Regions from separate parts of the Pedomonas sp. genome, predicted to be linked through region 4. Evidence: predicted binding sites of a transcription regulator. Region 4 holds the regulator's gene; each other region holds the start of a gene.
What was found. The regulator LexA, encoded in region 4, represses DNA repair genes until DNA is damaged. The targets are predictions, from matches to a motif close to GTTCCNCNCTTGTTCT.

Region 1 (3,112 bases), on a different contig from region 4:
CGCCATCCTGCGCACCCATCTGGCGAAGGCGAACGAGCAACTGGTAGATCTGTGCGAAGGCCCGGAGGCGCTGGTGCTGTTCCAGGGGCCGCAGGCCTATGTGTCCCCCTCATGGTACCCCTCGAAGCAGGAGCACAAGAAGGTCGTCCCCACCTGGAATTACGTCATGGTGCAGGTCCGGGGCCTGCCGCAGGTGATCGACAGTGCGGACTGGCTCCTCGAACAGATTTCCCACCTCACCGAGACACAGGAGAATCATCGCCCGGACCCGTGGAAAGTCTCCGATGCGCCGGAGTGTTTCATCGCCAGTCTGCTGAAAGGCATCGTCGGGCTGGAAATCCCCATCGAGCGGATCGAGGGCAAGTGGAAGGTCAGCCAGAACCGCTCCAGCACCGATCGGCAGGGCGTGGCGGACGGCCTGCGCCACGAAGACAACGCCCCCGCCATGGCCGACCTCATCGAGACCCACCGCCGGGACCTGCTCTGACGCAAGGCGCATCAGCGTGGAATTAAAGCTGGTCAGACACCTTTATCAAGGCAGCGTCTCCTCACAGAACACCGGATCAACTGACTGATAATTCAGCACCGCCCCGTCAGAACTCAGCATTTGAAACCCATCCGAGCCTGCAGTGTCGAACGTCGGATAGGCACGACCATTTATGACTTTGTAGAAGGGCGAGATTGTAGCCAGGCCCCTCTTCTGAATGCGAAACCGGTATCCGTCTGGCGTCATCTCAGCTTCGAGAGGTGCGTGGGAAACCAGGTCAATACCGGTTTTACTTGCTTCCAGGTGAAATCCAATCCTAGGGAATTCACCCTGAAGAATCTTCATACCGTCTGAATTCAGAGAAATACTTGGGCCATTATTGGTCCCGTAGCATCCCACAACCAGATCATTTCGCAAATTATAGGTCGGCTTGTCACGCGTTATCACCGCAATAGCAAGCATAAGGGCAAAAATCACATAAAAAAAACGTACAACCTTCCAATAATGACTATCAGAGAGTTCCATTGTTTTCCGATATCACAAGAACGAGCCGCTAACTTAAACAGCATACACCACTCCTGCCATTCGAACAGCTACTTGCCAGATCGTTCCTGTTATGTTCTATTTCGCCTATGACCCAGACGCGTGGACGAGCGGCAACGAACAACCGGGCAAGTGCACGGTTCAACCTTCCTGACCGAGAGCCTGACGGCGATTGGCTGGACGCGGAGGGCGTTACTGATGAGTTGCCGCCGCTGGCGACCACAATCACCATCGAGAAACCCAAAACCATCCTCACCCGCAACCAGAGCCCGGACCTGCCGTTTGATCGCTCGGTGAACGCCTACCGGGGCTGCGAGCACGGGTGTATTTACTGCTACGCGCGTCCCACCCATGCCTACATGGATCTCTCGCCGGGGCTGGACTTCGAGACGAAGCTGTTCGCCAAGCCGGACGCTGCTGCGCTGCTGGAGAAGGAGTTGGGCAAGCGGGGCTACACTCCCTCGCCCATCGCCATGGGCACCAATACCGATCCCTACCAGCCCGTCGAGAAGCGCTACGCCATCACCCGCAGCCTTCTGGAGGTGATGGACCGCACGGGGCATCCGGTTACCATCACCACCAAGAACTTCGGCGTTACCCGAGACATTGATCTGCTGGCACGGCTGGCGGCGCGGCAACTGGTAAGCGTGAACATCTCCGTCACCACGCTTGACCACCGCCTGGCCCGCCTGATGGAGCCGCGCGCCTCGACGCCGAAGCGGCGGATCGAGGCCATTCGGCTGCTCAGCGAGGCAGGCGTGCCGGTCAACCTGTTCCTCTCCCCGCTGATTCCCGGCCTGACCGACCATGAGATTGAGCGCATCATCGAGGCTGCCGCCAAAGTCGGTGCGCGCGGCGCATCCACAATCCTTCTGCGCCTGCCGTGGGAAGTGGCCGGGCTGTTCGAGGAATGGCTGCACGACAACGTGCCGGACCGGGCCGAGCGGGTGCTCTCGCTCCTGCGCCAGAGCAGGGACGGCCGCACCAACGATCCGGGATTCGGCAGCCGCATGACCGGCGGCGGCAACGCCTATGCCCAGATGCTGCGCGCCCGATTCCGTGCCGCCTGCGCGCGCCACAACCTGCTGCGGGACGATTTCTCCTTGTCCGTCAGCCACTTCCGCGCCCCGCAGGGTCCGCAGCTGTCTCTCTTCTGAGTCTGGCCTGAGAGGGGTGCAACACACCCTCTCATACACCCCTAAGACACCCTGAAACCCGCTTTTCACTCATTTCGTCGATGAATCCGCGCGACTCATCGATGGTGTACCCGTTTCCTATTGTTTTATTCTGCTACTGTTGTACATGACTAACACACTAACACGACGAACCCAGTGAGTAGCGGCCACCGAGTACCAGTGCAGTCAGCCCCCCCCAACGCCCATTTCGGAGAAACGCCATGACCCTGTCCTCGATCTTCAGCTTCCAGAAGTCCACCTGCGCTCTTTCCGCCATCGCTCTGACGGTTGCCACCATGCTGGCCACCACCGCCACCGATGCCCGCGCTGAAGCCCCGGCCTCTGTAGGCGAGTGGGTGAGCCATGCCGAGGCCCAGCTGGACAAGACCATTCAGTATCCCGCTTTCGCGCTGCGGGAAGGCAAGCAGGGCCTGGCCCGCATCTCCGCCACCGTATCGCCGGACGGCACGCTGAAGGATGTTTCCATCGCCCGCTCGACCGGGGACGCAGGCCTGGATAAGGCCGCGCTCAAGGCGGTGCAGAAGCTGGACAAGCTCCCCCCGCTGCCGCAGGCCGCAACGCCCCGCAACATCACTCTTCAGGTCGGTTTTGGCATCGCTCGCACGCCCGAGCAGGAAGTCCAGCTGGCCGAGGCATTCAAGGAACAGCCGGAGACGGCCCTCGCTTCGGCGAAGTAAGGCCCCCGCTGTCCTTAGCAAGGATCCGGCCCGCCCCCTCGCGGGTCGGATAACAACCGGGGCTTTTACTCACCGGCCCCGGGACTATCGTAGCCCTGCCTGCGGGAGAGCTTACCCCAGCTCTCCCGCACCCTTTTTGGCTCAATCCCCCGCTTGCCCTGTTGCACGCGCCTGCGGCGGATGTATTGAAGCCCGCATGGCCAGGACGA
Region 2 (3,112 bases), on a different contig from region 4:
GCCTGGAATGACACGGCTGCCGTTCAGCTTGCGGGTGGCAGCATTGAACAGCGTGTCGAGCGTGAGTGTTGACTTGCCCGAACCGGACACGCCGGTGATGCAGGTCAGCGTGCCCAGCGGAATGGAGGCCGTGACGTTCTTCAGGTTGTTGGCTCGTGCGCCGCTGATCGTGACGAAATTGCCCGTGCCAGGACGACGTTGCTCCGGCACCGGCACCATGCGGCGGCCAGAGAGGTATGCGCCGGTCAGGCTGTTCTCGGACGTCATGATGTCCTGCGGCGTGCCTTCGGCGATGATGGCACCACCATGCACGCCCGCACCGGGGCCCATGTCGATCACGTGATCGGCTGTGCGAATGGCGTCTTCATCGTGCTCGACCACTAGCACGGTGTTGCCGAGGTCGCGCAGACGCTTCAGGGTCTCCAGCAGCCGGTCGTTATCGCGCTGGTGCAGGCCGATGGAGGGCTCGTCCAACACATAGAGCACGCCGGTCAGGCCCGAGCCGATCTGGCTAGCAAGGCGGATGCGCTGGCTCTCGCCGCCGGACAGGGTGCCGGACGAGCGGGAGAGGTTGAGATAATCCAGGCCGACGTTGTTGAGGAAGCCGAGACGATCTCCGATTTCCTTCAGCACCTTCTCGGCAATGGCCGCATGCTTGGGGCTGAGCTGGGCCTGCAGTTCAGCAAACCAGCCCACAGCTTCGGCCACGGACATTTCCGTGACCTGCGAGATGGTCCTGCCGCCGACCTTGACTGCCAGCGCCTCCGGCTTCAGGCGCGCGCCGTTGCACGCCTCACACGGGGCCGAGGCCTGGAAGCGGGACAGTTCATCGCGCATCCACTGGGAGTCGGTGTCGCGCCAGCGGCGTTCGAGATTGTTCAGTACGCCTTCGAACGGCTTGTTGACCTGATAGCGCTTGCGGCCGTCCACGAACACCAGCGGCACGGCTTCGCCCCGGGTGCCGTATAGAATGATGTCCTGGATCTTCTTCGGCAGGTCATGCCACGGCTTGTTCATCGAGAACCCGAAGTGATCCGCCAGGCTTTCCAGAACCTGCATGTAGTAGGGTGAGGGCGGGTTGGACTTCGCCCACGGCAGAATGGCACCGCCAGCGATGGTCAGCTCGCTGTTGGGAACGGCCAGTTCCGCATCGAAGTACAGCTTCTCGCCCAGACCGTCACACGTCGGGCAGGCGCCGTGCGGGTTGTTGAACGAGAACAGCCGGGGCTCGATCTCGGCGATGGTGAAACCGGACTCCGGGCAGGCGAACTTCTCGGAGAAAACGATACGCTCCGGCGTGTCGTTTTCATCTGACTTGCTGGCCATTTCGGCAATGGCGAGACCATCCGCCAGCTTGAGGGCCGTCTCCAGAGAATCGGCAAGGCGAGTGGAGATGCCTTCCTTCACCACGATGCGATCGACGACCACATCGATGTCGTGCTTGAACTTCTTGTCGAGCGCCGGAACATCGTCGATGTCGTAGAATTCGCCGTCTACCTTGAGGCGCTGGAAGCCCTGCTTGCGCAGCTCCTGCATTTCCTTGCGGTACTCGCCCTTGCGGCCCCGCACGATGGGAGCCAGCAGGTAGAAGCGGGTGCCTTCCGGCAGCGCCATAATGCGGTCAACCATCTGGCTGACTGTCTGCGCCTCAATGGGCAGGCCGGTGGCAGGCGAATAGGGCACACCCACACGCGCCCAGAGCAGGCGCATGTAGTCGTAGATTTCCGTGACGGTACCGACCGTGGAGCGCGGATTCTTCGAGGTGGTCTTCTGCTCGATGGAGATGGCAGGAGACAGACCTTCGATGTGGTCCACATCCGGCTTCTGCATCATGTCGAGGAACTGGCGGGCGTAGGCGGAGAGGGACTCCACGTAGCGGCGCTGGCCCTCGGCGTAGATGGTATCAAACGCCAGGGATGATTTGCCGGACCCGGACAGGCCGGTGATGACCACCAGCTTGTCGCGCGGGATATCAACATCGACGGACTTGAGGTTGTGCTCGCGTGCGCCACGGATCGAAATATGGGTCAACATGAGTGCGCTTGTTCCATATTTGTTCGTCTAACTCAAGAGGCTAGACGCATAGTCCCAATCTAGTCCCGTTGGGGGGGATTGCCGCAGGGCATCAACCCAGCGCCTGAAGAGAGGCGACACGGGGGAGCCTTGGAGAAACGGCTCTTTCCACAACAGTGGCGCGTGCCAAAAGTCAAGCGAAGCGGGGCTATAAGCGGGGCAGTCGTGCGGTGCTCTGTGGCCGGCGTCCGACCGTTGACGGAAGACGGAATCAGGCGTCAACGGAACGATACTCGACCTCAGAACCCGCGCTTGATTTCCGATGTAGGAATGAAGGAGCGCGGATAACAGGCTTCGTCGGGAATACAGAACATCTCAATTCCGTCTCTTACCTCGATGGAGCCGTGAATCGGCGGAATCGCACGGTTGCGCGTCGCCGCCATTGCTTCCTCAACGGTGCGGAACTGGGCAAGCCACTCCAGCGTGAACTGGGTGGGGACGATGATGAACCATTTGCCCGCTTCGCCTTCGTCCAGCGCCTGCTGCGGACTGACCCATAGGGATTCCACAGACTCTCCGCCATCGTGCTTGGCCGTCTGGTCCGCCGGGGCGGGGGCCAGATAGAACATGGTGTCGAAACGCCGGGGCGAACCTTCCGGCGTGATCCAGCGCGCGACCGGGGCCACGCCGTCCGCCGACAATTTCAGGCTGTGCGTGCGCAGGAAGTCCGCAAACGGCAGGTCGCAGTTGGCAATGCGGGCCCGCTCCGCCTCGTACGTGGCGAGGATCTCGCCCGAGATGCGGCTGCCGTCCGCCCGGTGGGCGAGCAAAATGCCGGCCTCCTCGTATGCTTCACGCAGGGCGGCGATGCGGCAGGAGGCCTCGAACGGGTCCAGCGCGGCAAAGCCTTCCGTCAGATCACTGCCGATCAGATCACGGTCCTGCTGATCAACCTTGCCGCCGGGAAACACCAGCGCGCCAGAGGCGAAGGAGACGGCACGGTTCCGCAAGACCATGAAGACCTGAAGGCCTTCGGGGGTATTGCGGATGATGAGGAGCGTGGCGGCGGGACGGATGGGAACTGCTGTATTCGACATGG
Region 3 (3,112 bases), on a different contig from region 4:
CTTGAGGATGCGCTCCAGCTCGTCCTTCGGACCATGATCCGGGCCGGGCGCAGGATAATCCACCTGCTCCAGCCCGTCGCGGCGGCGCAGATAGGGGTGCACCATGTCGCCCTGAATCGGACCCGGCCGCACGATCGCCACCTGAATGACCAGATCATAGAAGCAGCGCGGCTTGAGACGGGGCAGCATGTTCATCTGCGCCCGGCTTTCCACTTGGAACACGCCCAGCGAATCGGCCCGGCACAGCATGTTGTAAACAGCCTGGTCCTCGCGCGGAATGGTGCCGAGCGTAAGCGCGCGGCCGTGGTGCTTCTCCACCAGATCGAACGCCTTGTGCAGGGCGGTCAGCATGCCCAGCGCCAGCACGTCCACCTTCAGAAGGCCAAGGGCGTTGATGTCATCCTTGTCCCACTCGATGAAGGTGCGCTCTGCCATGGCCGCATTGCCGATGGGCACGGTTTCATCGAGCGGCCCCTTGGTCAGCACGAAACCGCCAACATGTTGCGACAGATGGCGCGGAAAGCCGATCAGTTCATTGGCGAGTCGCAGCGCCTGCATCAGCTTGGCGTCCAGAATCTGGATGCCCGCCTCGCGCAGCCGCTTCTCGTCAATCTCACCTTCCCGGCCTGATCCCCACACCGTGCCTGCCAGCGCGGTAGTGACGTCTTCCGACAGACCCATGGCCTTGCCCACATCGCGAATCGCCGAGCGCGGACGGTAGGAGATCACCGTCGCCGCCAGACCTGCCCGGTGGCGGCCATAGCGCCGGTAGATGTACTGGATGACCTCCTCGCGCCGCTCGTGCTCGAAATCCACGTCGATATCAGGCGGCTCCCGGCGTTCCTCGCTGATGAAGCGTTCGAACAGCAGGTTCACCTCGGTCGGATTGACCGACGTGATGCCGAGGCAGAAGCACACCACCGAGTTGGCGGCCGAGCCCCGCCCCTGGCACAGGATGCCCTCGCCGCGCGCATAGGCGACGATGTCATGCACCGTCAGGAAGTAGGGCGCATACTCCATCCGCTGAATGAGTTCGAGTTCGCGCAGCACCGCCGTGCGCACATGATCGGGCAGCCCGCCCGGGAAACGCTGCGATGCGCCCTCCCACACCAGCGCCTCCAGATGCTGCTGCGGCGTCAGCCCTGCCGGCACCGGCTCGTCCGGATACTCGTAGCGCAGATGGTCGAGGCTGAACTGGCAGTTCGCCACAATCTTCAGGGTATTGGCCAGCGCCTCTTCATGGCCCCGGAACAGGTCGGCCATGATCTCCGGCGTCTTCAGGTGACGCTCCGCATGGGCGGCAAGGCGCATCCCCGCCGCGCTGATGGTCGTCTTCTCTCGGATGCAGGTCAGCACATCCTGAAGCTGGCGGCGCTCTTGCTCGTGATACAGCACGTCATTGCTCGCCACCAGCGGCAGGCCGAGGCCGTCGCCGATCGCCTGCAAGCGGCTCAGCCAGCGGCGATCATCGCCCCGGTACAAGTGCTGTGCCACCAGGTAGAGGCTGTGCGCCGGGCGCAGCATCTGCTTCATCAGCAGAAGCTGCTTGATGAAATCCGCAATGGTGGAGCGATCCCGCCGCCGGGGCGGGATGATGGCGATGACCTGCCCTTCAGCGCGCGCCGCCACATCGGCCAGCGTCAGGTAGCACTCCCCCTTCGGAGCGCGGCGCTTGCCCAGCGTCAGCAGTTGCGACAGCCGTCCATAGGCCGCCCGGTCCGTCGGGTAAACCAGCAGGGACGGTGCGTCAGCCAGATCGAGCCGGCAGCCGATCACCAGCCGCATGCCCAGCTTCTTGGCTTCCATATGCGCTCGCACCACCCCGGCCAGCGTGTTCCGGTCCGTGACGGCAAGCGCCTCCAGCCCCAGCGCCTGCGCATGAGACACCAGTTCCTCAGGGCGGCTTGCGCCCCGCAGAAAGGAGAAGTTGGTCGTTACCTGAAGTTCAGCGTAGCGGCTCATAAGCACCTGTTCGGGATAGATGGGCTCGTTCTGCACGCGTTTCTTTGTTCTCTATTTGTTCCACATTATCACAAGCGTTTTCCCGAACAAAGCGGCATTCATCAGCAACCGATGCACCGGCAACGGTCTGGCGCGCTCAGGCCACGATCAAGCGACGCCCTGAAATGAAACCGGGGGGAGTGGCGACCAAGATGAAGAGAGCAGGCAAGAATTCAGACAGGGGAATAAAAATACGAAGGCCGGCGAGCCATGGACTATGCGGGGGCATGTCCAGGCGCCGGCCGAAACAACTGGAACCGGAGGTAACCCGGCCTTGATCCTAGCGGGTCAATTCCCGCATGAGGTCGGGCAGCAGAGCCGTACGCGTTTCATGGTAGGCCTTGATGGACTGCCGAAGCGTATCAATCTGGCGCGCGTGGAACTGCTGGAACATAGTCTGAAGCTGGCTGACGGCATCTTTCATCAGCCGGCTTTCACACACTCTGACATAATAGAGCCGGTCATTGATGTTACTGACAGACCGGAAGATTTCCGAGTTTCGAGCCTGTTCCGCCACCAGCAGCGTAAACTCGCCAGTTGCGTTGGCTATGCTTTCCTCTCCCTCCCGGTCTCCGGGCCGTACGCCGTTCAGCACAGACGTCAGCGCGCTGATACGAGACGAGTCCGGTTGGGCTGTGGCCTTTTCCGCCTCGCTGAGCGCAAGGCCGAGGTACCACTGGTTCATGTCGTAAAGGTTGCGGATTTCCAATTCCGATGGCTGGCGCGCAAAGAAACCGAGTCCCGGTGCGCCATCGATCAGACGTTCAACGACAAGCCGATTAAGGGCTTCACGAACGGGGGTCGTGCTGACCCCAAGTTCGTCGGCCAGATCGGCGACTTTAAGGTGCATGCCCGGCTGATAGTGATTCCGGAGAATCAGATCCTTGAGGCGCCGGTATGGCGCTTCCGCCGTGCGATGTCCTGCGGAGCTGCGAGGCATGAACATTCCTGCCCTTTCCTTCTGTGCAAGACGTGGATTTAATACCCAGTGAAGAGACTGGGCGCCGTCCTCAAAGCTGCACACACTGGCCCATTGGCAGGCTTCTCTTGTTAGCAACCACCGCCACGAAGGTAACTTTCGTATATTATAGCCTGAGTTGATATACTAATA
Region 4 (3,112 bases):
GTGCTGGCAGCGGGCGGCAACCGTCGCCGTGAGACGGTGCCGCTGAGCGAAGCCCACGGCCGCTATCTGGCCGAAGATGTCATCGCGCGGCTTACCCAGCCCCCGTTCAACGCCTCCGCCATGGATGGCTATGCCGTCCGCTTCGAGGACATCGCCCCCGGAATTACCTTCCCTGTGATCGGAGAGGCCATTGCGGGCAAGGCGTTCGACGGCTTCTTCGAGGAAGGCGTGGCCGTGCGCGTGCTGACCGGCGCACCCATGCCGGACGGCACCGATACCGTCATTCTCCAGGAGGACGTCGCCTACGAGGACGGCGCAATCCGCCTGATCGGAGACTGCCCGCCCCACGCGGGCCGCCATGTCCGCAAGGCGGGGCAGGACTTTGCCGAGGGCAGCCTGCTGCTACAGGTCGGCACGCGCATCAATGTCCGCGGCATCGCCCTCATGGCTGCCAGTGGCCACGGCACCGCCGAGGTGTTCGCCCGTCCCCGCGTCGTCATTCTGTCGACCGGAGATGAACTCGTCCCGCCGGGTCAGGCCCCCGGCCCCAGCCAGATCGTCAACTCCAACGGCGTCATGCTGGCCTCCCTCCTGCGCTGCTGCGGCGCGCAGGTCCAGGACCTCGGCATCCTGCCCGACCGGCATGACGTGATCCGTGACGCCATCGCCCGGGCCGCGGCGGATGCGGACATTCTGGTCACGGTCGGCGGCGCGTCCGTTGGCGATCATGACTATGTGCAGGCGGCGCTCGTTGATGCCGGTGCCCGCATCGATTTCTGGAAGATCGCCATGCGCCCGGGAAAGCCCATGATGCTCGGCACCCTTGGCGAGTCCGTCACCATCGGTCTGCCGGGCAACCCGGTTTCTGCTTACGTCTGCGCCCAGCTGTATCTCTTGCCGCTGGTTCGTCATCTTATGGGCGCGGCTGACCCGCTGCCGCGCCCGCTGCAGGGTCGCCTTACGGTCGACGTACGTCCCAATGGCGGTCGGGTCGATTACATGCGCGCCATGGTCACCGCGAGTGCGGACGGCTGGGAGGTCACACCCTTTCCTGTGCAGGACAGCGCCATGCTCTCCCGTCTTGAGGCCGCGAACGCCCTCGCCATTCGTCCCATCAATGCGCCGGCCGCAGAAAAAGGGTCGAATATCGCCTTTCTACTACTCAACGCCGATTGACCTTTTCGTGGAACTTTCATAGAACGTTCATTGTCTGTTCCACGAAGGACTTGGGCAATGCTCACTCGCAAACAGCACGATTTGCTGATGTTCATCCATCAGCGTCTCGAAACGTCCGGCATCTCGCCGTCGTTCGAGGAAATGAAGGAAGCGCTCGGGCTTAAATCGAAGTCCGGCGTTCACCGCCTTATCAATGCTCTGGTGGAGCGCAATTTCATCCGCCGCCTGCCCAACCGGGCCCGCGCGCTGGAAGTGCTGCGCCTGCCGGATGCGGCAGCCCCCACCCGCCCTGTCAAGCCGCAGCTTGCAAGCGACCGGGATGCCGCCATCGCCGCTTCGGACAACGTTGTGCGTGGTCCCTTCGGCAAGCCCAAGGCTCAGCCGGTTGCCGCGACGTTCGTCGAGATACCGCTGCATGGCCGCGTTGCTGCCGGTGTTCCCATCGAGGCAATGGAAAGCGATCGTCAGCTCGCTGTTCCGCCCGCCCTGCTTGGTCCTGGCGATCACTTCGCGCTGGAAGTCTCCGGTGACTCCATGGTCGAGGCCGGCATTCTGGACGGTGACTACGCCATTATCCGCAAGGCCGAGCATGCGCTGGATGGAGACATCATCGTTGCTCTCGTCGATGACGGCGAAGCCACGCTGAAGCGCCTGCGCCGCAAGGAAGGCAAGGTTCGGCTCGAGCCGGCCAACGCCACCTACAAGACCCAGATTTACGAACCGAAGCGGGTTCGCATTCAGGGCAAGCTCATCGGGCTGATGCGCCGGTACTAAATAGTTTTTTGCTCAAGTTCAGCGCGCGGCCGTCACCCATGGGTGGCGGCCGCGTTGCGTTTGGGCCGCCTGCACATCCGGCGTACCGCTGGGTCCGAACCGCACGGTCACGGCTCCAAGCCGCTTACGGCCCGCCTCGTCCAGCTTCAGCAGCTTCGGCTGGCACCATCTCGGCAGTCCACGCGGCGCAATGATCACGTCGCTCTCCACGCAAACCCGCGCCAGCACGGGGTTATCTAGCCAGTCCTTCAGCCAGACGATGCGCCGCCAGTCTCCGTGCCGGTTCAGCGAAACACGGCACAGCCCTTCGTCGCACTCCTGAACCAGCGCTGGCCCTGCCGCCTCGTCCAGCCGCGCAACTGCTCTGGCATCCAGCCCGCTGTCCTCCAGCCACATCGCGCGCGTGAAGCTGCCCCGCCGCAAGCTTGAGAACGCCATGCGCCCGTCCTCCAGCCGCACCGCCATCAGCCCGCCATCGGCACTCACGTACAGATCCGGCGTCGGTGTCATGGCGGCAAGAACCAGTCCTGCCGCTGTCAGGCCGAGCCCCAGCAATCTCAGCCGCGTGCGCCACAGGCACAGCCAGATCAGCCCCAGCATCATCAGGCTGAAGGGCCCGCCGCCCAGCGCCCGCCAGCGCATCACCGCGCCGTCCCAGGCCGCCACCGACCGGGCGATGCCGATGAGCAGGTCTAAGGCCCAGCGCAGCACCTCCGTCACCCATGGCACCCCGCCGATGCTTTCGGCCGCCACCGCCAGCATCAGCCCCGGCATGATCAGGATGCTGGTCAGCGGAATCGCAACGAAGTTGGCAATCACCCCGTACACGCCGGTCTGATTGAAGTGGGCAATGGCGATGGGTGACAGCATGGCCTCGGCCACAAGGCTGCTCACGATCAGCCCGGCCGCCCATCGAAGCGCGCTGCGGCCCCGCCCATCCGTTTCCCGCCGCCGCAGCCATCGCTCGGCAAAGCGGGACTGATAGAGCGCCACCAGTCCGGTCACCGCCGCGAAGGACAGCTGGAAGCTGGGGCTGAGCACCGCCTCTGGCCGGAACAGCAGGATGAGCCCTGCCCCCGCCGCCACCAGCCGCAGGCTAATCGCCTCCCGGCCCAGCAGCAGGCCCGCCAGCACAATGAGCGTGGCAATGCAGCTGCGTACC

Region 1: a site for LexA is predicted at 1,095-1,110, ahead of VIG90_RS10760 (PA0069 family radical SAM protein). Genes of this name have one in related genera too.
Region 2: a site for LexA is predicted at 2,045-2,060, ahead of uvrA (excinuclease ABC subunit UvrA). Genes of this name have one in related genera too.
Region 3: a site for LexA is predicted at 2,009-2,024, ahead of VIG90_RS06335 (error-prone DNA polymerase). Genes of this name have one in related genera too.

What each region holds. Positions count from the first base shown of each region.
Region 1 is NZ_DATBUP010000140.1:9,752-12,863, reverse strand. It holds gene VIG90_RS10770 (FMN-binding negative transcriptional regulator) at 1-487, shown strand, start outside; gene VIG90_RS10765 (hypothetical protein) at 533-1,012, opposite strand; gene VIG90_RS10760 (PA0069 family radical SAM protein) at 1,120-2,187, shown strand; gene VIG90_RS10755 (energy transducer TonB) at 2,427-2,903, shown strand; gene VIG90_RS10750 (ribonuclease HII) at 3,100-3,112, shown strand, end outside.
Region 2 is NZ_DATBUP010000230.1:3,554-6,665, reverse strand. It holds gene uvrA (excinuclease ABC subunit UvrA) at 1-2,034, opposite strand, end outside; gene VIG90_RS16915 (NUDIX hydrolase) at 2,313-3,110, opposite strand.
Region 3 is NZ_DATBUP010000079.1:2,091-5,202, reverse strand. It holds gene VIG90_RS06335 (error-prone DNA polymerase) at 1-1,962, opposite strand, end outside; gene VIG90_RS06330 (GntR family transcriptional regulator) at 2,282-2,947, opposite strand.
Region 4 is NZ_DATBUP010000258.1:5,998-9,109, reverse strand. It holds gene glp (gephyrin-like molybdotransferase Glp) at 1-1,176, shown strand, start outside; gene lexA (transcriptional repressor LexA) at 1,234-1,950, shown strand; gene VIG90_RS18235 (ComEC/Rec2 family competence protein) at 1,969-3,112, opposite strand, start outside.